2 regions of the Cupriavidus sp. C3SS-1 genome follow, and region 1 is predicted to be linked to the other one. Evidence: predicted binding sites of a transcription regulator. Region 1 holds the regulator's gene; the other holds the start of a gene.
The links. The regulator FliA, encoded in region 1, starts transcription of late flagellar genes. The targets are predictions, from matches to a motif close to CTAAAGTTTNNNNNNNNNNNGCCGNTA.
Positions count from the first base shown of each region.

Region 2: a site for FliA is predicted at 3,683-3,709, ahead of ACIGJC_RS16870 (FliC/FljB family flagellin). Genes of this name have one in related genera too.

Region 1 covers NZ_CP172700.1:2,379,405-2,386,621, forward strand. Annotated here, with positions in the region: gene flgM (flagellar biosynthesis anti-sigma factor FlgM) at 1-181, shown strand, start outside; gene ACIGJC_RS26950 (flagella synthesis protein FlgN) at 193-654, shown strand; gene ACIGJC_RS26955 (NAD(P)/FAD-dependent oxidoreductase) at 667-1,896, opposite strand; gene ACIGJC_RS26960 (flagellar protein FlhE) at 2,166-2,615, opposite strand; gene ACIGJC_RS26965 (RNA polymerase sigma factor FliA) at 2,615-3,331, opposite strand; gene ACIGJC_RS26970 (MinD/ParA family ATP-binding protein) at 3,430-4,221, opposite strand; gene flhF (flagellar biosynthesis GTPase FlhF) at 4,233-6,668, opposite strand; gene flhA (flagellar biosynthesis protein FlhA) at 6,679-7,217, opposite strand, start outside.
Region 2 covers NZ_CP172700.1:183,392-190,608, reverse strand. Annotated here, with positions in the region: gene ACIGJC_RS16885 (MDR family MFS transporter) at 1-227, opposite strand, end outside; gene ACIGJC_RS16880 (methyl-accepting chemotaxis protein) at 499-2,382, opposite strand; gene ACIGJC_RS16875 (RNA chaperone Hfq) at 3,239-3,559, shown strand; gene ACIGJC_RS16870 (FliC/FljB family flagellin) at 3,807-5,045, shown strand; gene ACIGJC_RS16865 (flagellar protein FlaG) at 5,160-5,525, shown strand; gene fliD (flagellar filament capping protein FliD) at 5,573-7,051, shown strand; gene fliS (flagellar export chaperone FliS) at 7,082-7,217, shown strand, end outside.

The DNA of each region.
Region 1 (7,217 bases):
CGCGCAGGTCCGTGAAATCGGTAGCCGCCTGGCCAACGAATCCGACGACGACATCGACACCGCCAAGGTCGAAGAGATCCGCCAGGCTATTGCCGAGGGCCGGATCAAGATCGACCCGGGCAAGATCGCCGATGGCCTGATTGCCACGTTGCGCGAACTGGGCCAGGGCGACGTCCACTGATAACAGCCACCATGAGCCAGCCCCTGATCCAGAGCCTGCAGAAAGAAGCCGAAGCCGTGACGGCGTTCGGCCAACTGCTCACGGAAGAACGCGAAGCCCTCAAGGACGGTGATTACCAGTCCCTGAGCGGGCTGCTCACGCGCAAGGTGGCGCTGGGTCAGGCGCTTTCGCGCCAGGTCGCCGCACGCGAGGCCCAGATGGGCGCGCTCGGCCTGCGCGCCGGTCCGCAGGGCCAGTTGCTTGGCCGCAATATCGAGCCGGCCGTGGGCGATGCCTGGCGCAAGCTCATTTTCGCCGCGCGCGGCGCACGCGACAAAAACCAGATCAATGGCGCGATCGTCTCCGCGCACCTGGACCACACGCGCGAAGCCATCAACGTGCTGCGCCAGCACAGCGGCGGCGATTCCGGACTGTACGGCAAGAACGGCAAGGCCGCCGCCGGCGTCGGCGGCGTTAGCCTGGCCAGCGGCTGAAGGCGGCGGCGTTCAGTCGTCGCAATACTGCCCGAGCACGCTGAGCCCCCGCTGAGGGTTTCTGACGAACGGATTCGAACGGTCCCATGCATAACCGGCCAGCACGGCGGAGATCATGCGGCGGATATCGGGCGTTGCATCTGGATGAAAGACGAGTTTCTGGAAACTTCCCGCATACCACGCATCGACGAACGTACGGAAGCAATCGACACCTGACTTCAGGATGCGCGCATAGTCGGCCTCCCAGTCCACCGTCTCGCCCGCGAATTCGCGCACGATGCATCCGGCCGCGAGGCTTGCCGACTTGAACGCGATCGTCACGCCTGACGAGAAGACGGGATCCAGGAATTCGCCCGCGTTGCCGAGCAACGCGTACCCATTGCCCCACAGCGATTTCACGTTTGCCGCATAGCCCGCGATATGGCGTGCTGGGGTATCCCAGACGGCATTGGCCAGCAGGCCCGCCAGGGCCGGATCCTCGTTCACCAGTGCCTGCAGCCGCTCCGTGTCACTGCCCGCATAGCCGTCAAGGAAAGCCTTCTCGGCGACCACGCCCAGTGAACAGCGGCCGTTCGAAAACGGAATGGTCCAGTACCAGACATCCACATGCCGCGGATGAATCCCGACGCGAATCTTGTTGCGGTCGAAGGTGCCCGGCATCACGCGGTCTTCGACATGCGTGAAGATGGCGCTGCGCACCGGAAAGCCGGATGGCGTTTCGAGCTGCAGCAGCCGCGGCAGGATGCGCCCGAAGCCGGAGGCATCGAGCAGGAAGCGGCTGGTGACGCGGTAGCTGTTGCAATTGGGATCGCGCACGGTCACGACCGGCTGCGCCCCCGATACGTCCACGTCAGTCACCTGGTGCCGGAAGCGGACTTCCGCGCCCTGCTTCTCCGCTTCGCGGATCAGCACATGATCGAAATCGGCCCGCTGTACCTGGTAGGTGGTTCCCCAGCCGGACGAGAATTTGTCGCGGAAATCGAAATCGACATAACGGTCGCCACGCGCAAACGCCGCGCCGTTCTTGTACTGGAACCCGGCTTCGACCACGGCCTGCAGCATGCCGGCCGCCTCGATGTATTCCATGCTCTGCGGCAACAGGCTCTCGCCAATGGAAAAACGCGGGAAGGTCTCCTTCTCGAGCACCATCACGCCAATACCCCGGCGACGCAGCAGCCCGGCTGCCACGGAGCCCGCGGGCCCGGCGCCGATGATCAGCACGTCTGCAACTTGATCTTCCATTTGATCCTCCAACGCATTCAGCCCGCACGCAGCGCATGGCCAACTGAAGCTAGTGACGAGGCGGCCCCCTCCCCACAGGAAATCGCGACCTGCGGGATCCGACGGCATCGCTACGGAATGGGCAACAAGGGGCCGCGAACACTGTCGCGAGACAGTATGACCACATGCTACCGAATGAAGGGAAACGTGGAAACAGAACAGTGCCGGTGGTGCCAGGCGGCGATATCGATGTGGGTTTGGTCGTCACACCGGCGCTGGCACGCTGTCGGTCAACGGAACCCCACGATCACCTGATTGCTCTTGCCCTGCAGCAGAGGCGCCACCGCACCCTGCCCGGGCAGCCTGAAGGCAAACACAAAGCCCTGGGTCGCGTCGTCGCCATCGAAGGCGTCGGTCTTGCCTTCAGACTGCGGCAGCATCACGCAACGCTGGGCATTGCAGAGGTAAGCCTGCAGATCCACCGGCGGTGTCGCGACAAAGCTGTAGTGCCAGCGCACCGAGGTGATGATGCCTTCGGATTGCGGCAGGTTGCCGCTTGGCAGGATCGGAGGAGAAACGGTGCGCTGGCCGCGGCCATACAGCGCCGGTCCATTGACCGATGCGCTCCAGGCATGCCGGGTGCCGGCCTCGGGCGCGGCCCACGCTGCGGTGGCGATCGCCGCCAGCACGGCCGCCATGGCATGCTGGACACCCCGTCCGATGCCAGACCGGCCGCGCATCAGAGCATGCCGCGCAATTGATTGCGCAGGCGCGTGATGGCCTGCCCGCGGATCTGGCAGACGCGCGATTCGGTCACCTCGAGCACCGCGCCGATCTCGCGCAGGTTGAGTTCCTGGTCATAGCACAGCGACAGCACGAGCTTCTCGCGCTCGGGCAGCCGGTCGATGGCGCGGATCAGCGCTTCGCGCATGCCGTTCTCCATCAGCTGCGTGAGCGGATTGCCGTCTTCGCTGACGCCAAGATGGCGGTCGAGAAAGTCTTCTTCGCCCGAGCGCTCGAAGTCTTCGTAGTGAAGGAGCTGGCAGCCATAGACCTCGTTGAGCAAGACCTGGTAGTCGTCCAGCGGCATTTCCAGTTCCTGCGCGACTTCCGAGTCGAGCGGTGCGCGGCCGAGCTTCTGTTCCAGGCCGCGCTGCGTGCGCTCGATGCGCCGCGTGAACTGGCGCAGGCTGCGCGACTGCCAGTCGTTGGCCCGCACCTCGTCAAGCATGGCGCCGCGGATACGCTGGCTGGCGTAGGTCTCGAATCGCGCGCCATGCGTATCCTCATAGCGCTTGGCCGCGTCGAGCAGGCCGATCATGCCGGCCTGGATCAGGTCATCGATCTGCACGCTGGCCGGCAGCTTGGCCGCCAGTTGCAGCGCGATGCGGCGCACCAGCTGCGCGTGGGTCTTGACCACGTCGGCCTGTTCGAGCTTTCCCTGGATCGTGTACATGGTGGAATTCTCGTGAATGCTTGCTTGCAAAGCCTGCCCGCATGGCGGGCCGGCGGGGTCAGGGGCGGGGTCGTCTTCCGTTGCGAACGGTCATGCGTTCAGGCCGCCACGGCGGATGGCGCGGCCGTGACCCGCTCTGCGCGCAACGGCCATGCGCCAATGCCACTGGCGGCCCGGCGCAATGCAATCGTGGCTGGCGCAGCCGGGTAGGCTTCCACCACGCAGCGCCCGAGCTGCACGCTGCGCGTCACCAGCGGATCGGCAGGCAGCCAGCCAGCGCTGCTGATCTCGACGCCAAGGTACTGCCGCGCGGTGCGCGCGAGGTTTCCGGCAATGGCTTGCACCGCGGCGTCGGTGGCCGCCATGTTGACCACCAGGTGGAAATGCCGGCAGGCGTGCAGATGGTGCAGGCGCTTGATGCAGGCATAGGCCGCGGTGATCGAGGCCAGCTCCGGACGCATCACCACCAGCACGTTGTGCGCGGCGCCCGCCAGCGCGGAGAGCGCACCATCCGCGTCCGTCATGGCATCGATCAGCACGCTGCGAAAGCCGGACAGCGAATCCGGCCATTGCGCGACGTTCGACTGTGGCGTACCAGCCGGCAATACTGCGGCAGCGCCAGCCGGACGCGCACCGAGCGCAGCCTCCAGCGTCAGGCGGCCTGCCCGGACGTCGGCAAACGAGCCGGCGGGCTCCGCGCCGGTCAGTCTTACGGCATGGCCGGCCCGGTCCTCATCGACGAGCAGCACGCGTTCGCCTTGCATCGACAAGGCATGCACCAGGCCACAGGCAATGGTGGTCGCCCCCGCCCCCTGTTCGCTGGCCACCACGGCGATGCGGCGCGTGACGCGCGGCGCCAGCATGCGTCGCAGGCTCTCGGCCTGGTCCATCGCCAGCGTGCTCACGACGTGACTCCGGGAGCCATGAGTTCGGGCAGTCCGGACAACGAACCGGCCGGCGCCGCCACAGCGGGCCGCGCGGCACCGATGGCAGCAGCGGTGTCGTCGCTTTCGAGGAGATCAACGGTGTCGGGCGTGCCATCCGACTGGCGGCCCGGATAGCTTTCCAGCACGTCCAGCAAGGCCAGCAGGCGGCCCATGCCTTCATTCAGCACCGGACCGGCCACCGCGGCGCTGCCCGGCTGGCGCGGCCCGCTGCGGCCCGCCAGGCGGGCCAGGAAGGCCGGCGCCGTAGCCGTCGGCGAATGTTCCAGGCGCAGCGCGGTCACGCCCAGCTGGAGCGCCGCCAGGCCGCCGCCCGCGGCGCTGGCGCCTTCGCCGTCTTGCGCGAAATGGTCCAGCGCATGGCGCAGCGTGCGGAACTGGACTTCGGCGTTGTCCGCCCACAGCGACCAGCGCGCGGCATGCGCGGCGTGGCCCGACAGTTGCGGATCGCACAGCAGATAGCGTGTATCGAGCAGCTCGCCCGAGACGTAGTCGACCGTCCTGGCGATCACGAGCTGGGCGTCGATGCCGCCTTCCGGCGCGCCGCGGCCGCGAACGGGGCCCTCGGGCACGCGTACCTCGGTCGTTGCCAGCCACTGTACGGCTTCTCGGCCGCGCACATTGACTTCGCCCACGGCGTGGAACGTCAGCGTTTCGGCCAGAGCGTCCAGCTTCCACGCGGTGCCACCGCAGATCACGCGCGCTGTCTTGCGCGTGGCGGCCACCCAGCGTTCGCCGGCCTGCTGCCAGCGCGTCAGCGTGGCAGCCGCCGGCAGCGCATCGACGAGATGGACGACAGGCCGGGCCGCACCGATCGTGGCGCGCAGCGTAGCGGCTTCGGCGTCAGCCTCGCCCATGGCCTGGCCAGCTCGGCCAGCCGGGGTGACCGTGGCGGCCAGCGGCATGCCGATGCGATCGCCAAGCCAAAGCGTATGCAGCATCGACTGCGGCGCGCGGCGGCCAGGTACGGGCACCTGCAGCGTGGCCGCCAGCGACAGCACGAACTGGTCGCATTCGCGGTTCACGTCGCGGCAGACGGCCTCGCGCACCTGCTGCGCCATCGGCCGCAGCGTGGGCGCGTCGGCAGCGCGCTGCTGCCAGAGCTGGCGTGCCAGTTCAAAGCCATGCTGCGCGGCATTGAGTTCGCTCACGCACTGGCCCAGCGCGTCCGCGCTGTCGGTCAGCGAACGCAGCACGTCATCGGCACCGCCCTGGCGGGCCGGTGTGTCATCCAGGCTGCCGGCCTGCCTGCGCGCGGCGTCGGCATCGGCAAACACCGAACCGCGGCGCGGCGTGAGGAAGGCGCGCTCGACCATCGTGGCGCCATTGGCGAGTTCGAGGTGTTCCGGCACGCGTTGCCCGGTCGACACGTAGAACACGGGCAGGCGGTGACGGATCACCACGTCCAGCACGGAACCGAGGTGCGTGGCTTCATCCACCTTGCTGATGATGCAGCCGTCGACGCCGCCGCCCTCCGGCACGGCGTCGTGGCGGTAGGCATGCACCACCTCGTTGAGGGTGTCGCCATGGCTGGCGCCGTTGAGCAGCAGCACGCGCTGTACCGGCGCCTGCACGCCCGCGAGCATGGCGATCTGCTCGGACAGGTTGCGGTCGCGCTGGCTCATGCCAACGGTATCGATGATCACCAGGTGCTTGTCTTTCATCGCCGCCAGCGCGAAGCGCAGGTCGGCGGCGTCCTTCACCGCATGCACGGGCACGCCCAGGATGTCGCCGTAGATGCGCAGCTGCTCGTGCGCGCCGATACGGAAACTGTCGGTGGTCAGCAGCGCCAGGCGCTCGGGGCCGTGGCGCAGCACGTAGCGCGCCGCGAGCTTGGCGGTGGTGGTGGTCTTGCCCACGCCGGTAGGCCCGATCAGCGCCAGCACGCCGCCCTGGTCGAACAAGGCCTCTTCGTTGCCGAGCACCGGCACCTTGCTGGCCAGCTCGGCGCGAATCCACGTCATGGCCGCCGGACGGTCGCAGCCTACCGGCAGCCGTGCCAGCAGCGTGCGCGCGAGCTGTGCCGAGAAGCCGGCCCCGACCATCCAGCCAAACAGCGACTCGCGCAGCGGATCCCCCGCGGCCACCGCGCCGGTGGCCGCGGCCGGAGCCGGCCCCGCCAGCTGGCGTTCGAGCAGCGCGCGCATGGACTGCAGCTCGCCGCGCAGGTCGCCGATGGCAGCCGGCTCGGGCGCTGCCACGACGGGCTCTGGCGCAACGTAGACTTGCGCGCCCGCCGATGTGGCGCTGAGATCGGCATCGCGCATGGCGACGATCTCCACGCCGCCGTCGATGGTGCGGTTGGACAGCACCACGGCATCGGGGCCCATGGCTTCGCGCACCTTGCGCATGGCTTCACGGCCGTTGGCCGCGACGAATTTCGCTACGCTCATCTTGCGTTCCTCACGCACCGATCATTGCGGTAATACGGATATTGCGGTTGTCCGGCACTTCGGCATGGGACAACACCCTCAGCTGCGGCATGGTGCGCCGCAGGAAGCGCGCCATCAGCGGGCGCAACTGCGACGGCACCAACAGCACCGGGTCCAGGCCCATCTGCTCTTGCCGGACGACGGCACCCTGGGTCTGCTGCAGCAGCGCATCGGCGAGTCCCGGCTCGATGCCACCGCCATTGGTGAGCGCCTGCGACAGCACGCGTTCCAGGCCGGCATCGAGACCAATCACCTGCAGGTCCGCGCCATTGGGGAACAGCTGCTGCGTGATGGCCCGGCCCAGCGACTGGCGCACCAGCGAAGTGAGTTCGTTCGGGTCACTGATCTTCGGGGCGTGCTCGGCTATGACGTCAAGAATGGTCCGCATGTCGCGGATGGGCACGCCTTCGTCGAGCAGGTTCTGCAGGATCTTCTGCAGCGCCGTGAGCGAGATCGCCTTGGGCACCAGGTCCTCGGTGAGCTTCGGCGCTTCCTTGGCGATGCGATCGA
Region 2 (7,217 bases), 520 kb from region 1:
AACAGCACGATCGAGAAGGACAGGACCGAGCGCCGGCCCAGCACGTCGGACAGCTTGCCGTAGATCGGCGTGGCCACTGTCGAGGCCACCAGATAGGCCGAAATGACCCACGCCATGTCTTCGAAGCCGCGCAGCTGCAGGGCGATCTCGGGCAGCACCACGGCGACGATCGACTGTTCGAGCGCGCCAAGCAGGATGGCGAGCATCAGGCCGAACAGGATCTGCATGACCGGCGGCTGCGGCGCGGCGGCCGAAGACGACGAAGGGGAGGAAGAGGATGCATCTGCCGCGTGGGGCGGCTGGGAGGGAACGGCGGTCATCGGCACCAGCGGCGGCAGGCATGGCGGCCGCGCGGGGCGCCGCATGCGCCAGGTGGACCCGCCTGCTCTTGCTTCGAGGATCAGGAAGAGCGGCTATTGTAGGCGCTTTGAGACATCCGCGCCGACGCCGGCCCGCAAGGGACGGGCGCCGGCGCGGCGTGTGGTGCGGTGCTGCGGATCAGAAGGTTTCCCAGTCGCCGCTCTCCGCCATCGCCGGCTGGCTGGCCGCCGTGATCCGGCGCGCGCCGGACTTGAGCACCGGTTCCTGGCGTTGCCGCCTGACGGGCGGACGCCCGGTCGCCGGCGGCGAAGCCGGGCGCCTGGCCAGCACCGGCTGGGGCTGCGCCTTGCGCTGCACCGGCGGACGCGTCGCGGCCGGCACGGCCGGAGCGCGGGGGCGTGCCGATTCGACGCGCACGACCGGCGCCGGCTGCGGCGGCACCGGTGCGGGCTCCATCGGGCGAGCCGGAACCGCCACGGCCGGCCTGCGTACTGCCACCGAGCCTTGGGCCACCTCGAAGCGGCCCACCTCTGTCACCAGCCCGCCGGCCTGCTGCATCAGGCTCTCCGCGGCGGCGGCGGCTTGCTCGACCAGCGCGGCGTTCTGCTGCGTCATGCTTTCCATTTGCGTCACGGCCAGGCTGACTTGCTCGATGCCCGACGTCTGCTCCGAGCTGGCCGCGGAAATCTCGCCCATGATGTCGGTCACGCGCCGCACGGCGCCGACGATGTCGTCCATCGTCCTGCCGGCCTGTTCGGCCTGGCGCGCGCCATCCTGCACCTGCCGCACCGAGCCGCCGATCAGCCCGGCGATCTCCTTGGCCGCAGCCGACGAGCGCTGCGCAAGGTTGCGGACCTCGGTGGCCACGACCGCGAACCCCCGGCCCTGCTCACCCGCGCGCGCGGCCTCCACTGCGGCATTGAGCGCCAGGATATTGGTCTGGAAGGCGATGCTTTCGATGACGCCGGTAATCTCAGCCACCTGCGTGGACGATTTGGAGATGCTGTCCATGGTCTGCACCACGTCGCGCACGACGCGGCCGCCTTCGCTAGCCACCTCGGAGGCGCTGACCGCAAGCTGGTTGGCTTGCCGGGCGTTATCGGCGTTCTGGCGCACGGTGGAGGTGAGCTGTTCCATCGACGCGGCGGTCTGTTCCAGCGAAGCGGCCTGCTGCTCCGTACGCTGGGACAGGTCGGTGTTGCCGCGCGCGATCTCGCGCGTGGCCCCGTCAATCGAGCCGGAGGCCTGCTGGATGCCATGCACCAGTGCCGCCAAGTGCCGGAACGCACGCTCCAGCGCCGTCAGCATGCGGCCCATTTCGTCGCTGCTGCGCACGGTGAACGCATGGCGCAGGTTGCCCGTGGCCAGGGCCTCGGCGGCTTCCAGCGCGTCTCGCGCGGGGCCGGTGATCGAGCGTGTGATCGCCGTCCCCATCACCACCGCCAGCAGCACCGCCAGTGCGGTCAGGCCGAGCAGCACATTGCGGGTCCAGGCAAAGCCTTCGTCGGCCTGCTTGACGGCGGCCAGGGCGAGGTTGCGCCCGCCGGCCATGATCTCATCGAGCTTCTCGAAATACGGCGCTTGCGCGGCAGGAAGGGTCGCTACCAGCGCCGAGCGCGCGCCGGCGAATTCGCCCGAGCCCAGCTGGCGCAGGACCATGTTGAGCTGGCCGTTATATGCGTCGCGCGCGGTATTGAGATCGGAGAAGGTTTTCTGCAGGTCGGGTCGGCCGGAAGCCGCGATCAGCTTGCCCAGCGCGTCAAGCGTGCCGCCCATGTCCTTGCGCATGCCTTCGATACGCTGCGTATTGCGCTGGACCAGCGCAGCATCTTCGGTGAGAGCGGCATCACGCACCATCACGCCGATTTCCAGCGCGTTCTCCTTGACGTGGCCAAGGTCGATGACCTTCAGCAGGCGTCCCTCCACGGTCATGTGCATGGAGGCATTCATGCCCGCCAGCGATGTCACGCCATAGACAGCGACGCCGATCAGGAGCACCACCACCAGCGTAAAGGCCAGGGACAGGCGGGTCCCTATGCCGAGATTTCGCAACCAGGCCATCTCACTCCCTCCGGACATTCCTAGATCAATGTTCTTGTCGAGCGCGCACGGGATCGTTGCCGCTGGCAACCGGCGCACGGCTGCCTATCGGCGATGACCGAACACTTCTTGAAGGGAATTTGGAATTGGCAGGAAAAGTCCCCGCATTTCTTCCGATGGCGAGGCCGGCGTGTGCCTTTTAATCCTGCCAGGCATCCCGATGGCCACATGGCTGCGGTGCGCCGAGAGGCGCAGCCAGTTCGACGCGGGCCAAAAAAAGAAGCCCACGCGCGGGGTGCTCGTAGGCTTTCCAGGACTGCTCAGAGCCAGTTAGCTCTGGCATGAATATAAACGTGCTTACATGAGGTGTAAATCCTGCTTCTATCAGTGAAGCCGGGGCTGGATGAGCCTGATGCTGCGCTTTACCCGCGCCGCATTGCGTGCATCCGCCAGACCACAGGATTGACATGTCAGCATTCACTTATTCCTGCCTTCCGAGCCCATCAGCATTTCTGGAATGCCGGGGCGGCCTGTCGACCTGTGGTCGACAGGCCCCTACCCAAAGATCGGCGCACCGACAACTTACTGTTTAGAGTAAAACCTCTAACTTCTCGACAACGCCCGTTTCGTCGGTCTTTGTAAAAATTTGTTACCCTCATCCCTGAAGTATTCCCCTTCTCACCTGGCTGCACCGGCGCAGGCAAGCGCGCGGAAGACAACGATCTCTTGCCGGATCCTGTCTACGCGGCCCGTCCCCGCACCGGTATCGAGATCGAATGTTTCGCCCATCTCGCTGACCGGACCATACTTCTCGAGGGTACCGGTCGGCGGACCGCCATCAGCCGCCAGAACCCATGCGGGCTCTTCCGGAGTCGTCGTGAAGAAGGAAACCAGGCCCCCGCGAAACGGCCAGAAACTGCAGGACCAGCAACTGTCGCTCCATGCCGTCAGCCGGGCGCCGCTTGTCGTGCACCTGTGCAACGGGACCCGGCTGCAAGGCATCGCAATCGCCGTGGACGAATATGTGCTGGTGCTGGGCAAGGACCTGGACGACCGCAAGCCGATCGCGGTGTACAAGCATGCGATTGCCATGGTCGCGCCTGCCAGCGCTGGCGGCGAAGCCCTGCCTGCGCCGCAACCGGATCCGTCACCGGATTTCGTGCCTATCTATATGCCGCGCAAGCGGCGGCGGCGTTGAGGCCACAGCGGTACGAAAGCTCTCTTTCCCGTATCTCACGCAGAGGTGGCCGCCGGCAACGCCTTGCCGATAGCGGCTCATGGCACCGCCCCTTCCCCGCGCAGAGTGGCTGCAAAGATCACTCTAAACCTTTCCAAAGCCCGGTCGATAACCTTTGCAACGGAGGCACTACAGCACTGCAACGCAGTCGGCCAACGTTACGGCACCCGCCGGACTGTGTAAATCACTGCAAATAGGAGTCGCAACCATGGCGTCCATCATCAATACGAACTCGTTGTCTCTGATGACTCAGAACAACCTGAACGCTTCGCAATCGTCGCTGAACACCGCGATCCAGCGCCTGTCGTCGGGCCTGCGCATCAACAGCGCCAAGGACGATGCAGCCGGCCTGGCCATTGCCAACCGTTTCACCTCGAACATCAACGGCCTGACGCAAGCCCAGCGCAACGCCAACGACGGTATCTCGCTGGCTCAGACGACTGAAGGCGCCCTGACCGAAGTGACCAACAACCTGCAACGTATCCGTACGCTGTCGGTGCAGGCCGCCAACGGCTCGAACTCGGCTTCCGACCTGAAGTCGATCCAGGACGAAATCGGCCAGCGTATGTCGGAAATCGACCGCCTGTCGGCACAGACCGACTTCAACGGCGTGAAGGTGCTGTCGTCGACCGCCAAGGCCGTGAACATCCAGGTCGGCGCCAACGATGGCCAGACCATCTCGGTGAATCTGCAGGAAATCAGCACCAAGACCCTCGGCCTGCAGAGCTTCAACGTGAATGGCCCGCAAGCCAATGGTGCTGCCACGTTCGACGGCACCACCAACATGGTCGGCGTGGCTGACGCCGCCGCTGCCGACTTCCAGGCCGCCTACGGCGCAACGACCAACGTCTCGGCCAGCACCGTTTCGGAAAAGACCGCCGGCACCCTGGCTACCACGCTGGGTATCGCTTCGGGCAGCGTCGCCATCGGCGCCAACGCAGTGGTCGACAAGAACGGCAATATGTTCGCCCAGGTCGCCATCACCCCGGCAAGCAATGCAGAAGCCCAGGCCCTGAAGAACCAAGGCATGACGAGCGCGACCAACGGCACGACGATGTACACCTACGTTGCCCTGGACCCGGCCTCCGCCGACACCACCACCACCTCGGGCACCGCAGCCTTCAGCCTCGACACCAGCAAGCTGACTGCCGCCAACCTGACGGCTGGCGCTTCGGCCAACCCGTTGGCCACGGTGGACGCCGCCCTGCAGAAGGTGGACAACCTGAAGAGCTCGCTGGGTTCGATCCAGAACCGCCTGGATTCCAGCATCGCCAACCTGGGCACGACGATCACCAACCTGTCGTCGTCGCGTTCGCGCATCCAGGATGCCGACTACGCAACGGAAGTGTCGAACATGACCCGCGCCAACATCCTGCAGCAAGCAGGTACCTCGGTCCTGGCCCAGGCCAACCAGACCACGCAAGGCGTGCTGTCGCTGCTGCGTTAATCGACTGACGCGTAGCACCGGTGCCGGGCCTCGTGCCCGGCACTGTCGTGGAATGTTTCCCCAGGGCTCCGGTCCTGGGAAAGCATTTCAAGCAACCACTGAGTCGAGACGATCATGGCAACTGCCGCTACCACTTCGTCCGCGCAAGCTCCTGCGCTGGCCGCCAAAATGACCGAGTGGCCGGAACGTCGCGTGACCAGTCCCGACACAGCCGCGCCGGGCATGCCCGGCGATGCCAAGCCAGACAGCAAGCCGCCATCGCCTTCGCTCGATGCCGCGCTCGAGCGCCTGACCGACGCACTGCGTACCGCCTCGGTCAGCGTGCAGTTTGAAATCGACAGCACCAGCCACCGCGTCATAACCAAGGTCATGGACAAGCGCAGCGGCGAAGTGATCCGGCAGATTCCCACTGAAGAGTTGGTGCGCATCTCCGACGCGATGATGCAGCTGCAGGGACTGTTCGTGCGCCAGACGGCATGAGCCGCCCGGCAGGTCAGGAATTGAAGTAGCACACTGGAGTAGTAGACATGGCAACAATCTCTAATCTCGGCGTTGGCTCGGGACTCGACCTGGGCTCGCTGCTGGATCAGCTCACTACCGCCGAGCAGGCGCCGCTGACGGTCATCCAGCAGAAGCAGACCAGCTACCAGACCAAGCTGTCGGCCTATGGCCAACTGCAGAGCATGCTCGCCGCATTCCAGGGGACGGCCAACCAGCTGTCCAAGCCTAGCTTCTTCAACACCTCGACCGCCACCTCCAGCAACACCGGCGTGCTCGGCGCCACGGGCAGCACCACCGCCGCCTCCGGCAGCTATGCCATCAACGTTACCGCCCTGGCTCAGGCCCAGTCGCTGGTGGGCGCGGGGCAGGCCAAGCAGGATGCCGCCATCGGCACGGGCACGATCCATATCGACTTCGGCGCCATCACCGGCGGCACGCTCGACACCAATACGGCCAGCGCCACCTACGGCAAGTACAGCGGAGCCAGCTTCACGGCCAACACAGGCTCGACCGGCTTCGACATCAAGATCGACAGCAGCAACAACACCCTGCAAGGGATCCGCGATGCCATCAACAAGGCCAACGCGGGCGTCACCGCCAGCATCATCAACGACGGCTCCGGCATGCCTTATCGCCTGGTCCTGAACTCAAACAACACCGGCGCCACCAACAGCATGCGCATCTCGGTGGCATCGAGCGACGGTACCAGCGCGCTGTCCGACCTGGTCGCCAACGACCCGGCCGGCACGCAGAACCTGCAGCAGACCGTGACCGCCCAGAACGCGGCGCTGACCGTCAATAACATCGCGATCCAGAGTCCCAGCAACCAGGTCACCGACGCCGTGCAGGGCGTGACGCTGTCGCTCGCGCAGACCGGCACCAGCAACGTCACGGTCCAGCGCGACACCGCATCGATCCAGAATGGCGTGCAGGCTTTCGTCACGGCCTACAACAACCTGCAAAAGGCGGCTACCAGCCTGTCAGCCTACGATCCAACCACCAAGACGGGCTCGCCGCTCACGGGCGACGGCGTGCTGCGCACCATCCAGACCCAGATCCGCAGCGTGCTCAACACGCAGCAGCCTGGCAGCGGCTCGAACGCCATCACGGCACTGGCACAGGTTGGCGTGACGTTCCAGATCGACGGCACGATGGCGCTCGACACCACCAAGCTGACCAAAGCCTTGAACGACAATCCGACGGGCGTTGCCGCGCTGTTCGGCAATACCGACGGCACCAGTGGCTACGGCAACCAGCTGAGTACGACCATCACCGCGCTGACCAGCAGCAAGGGGGCCCTGACTGCAGCCACCGACGGCATCAACCGGAGCATGAAGGACCTGCAAGATCAGTACAGCTCGACTCAGGACCGCGTCAATGCCACCATTGCCAACTACCGCGCGCAGTTCACCCAGCTGGACGTGATCATGTCCCAGATGAAGAACACCAGCAGCTACCTGACGCAGCAATTCAATGCCTTGAACAACTCGTCGAGCAGCAAGTAATCCAGCAAGCCATCACGGGAGCCGAACGCCATGTACGCGCGTAACGCCATCAACGCCTATTCCCAGGTCGGCGTCCAGACCGGGGCCATGAACGCCAGCCCTCACCGGCTGATCGTCATGCTGTTTGACGGCGCGCGCGCCGCCATCGCCAGCGCGCGCTTCCACC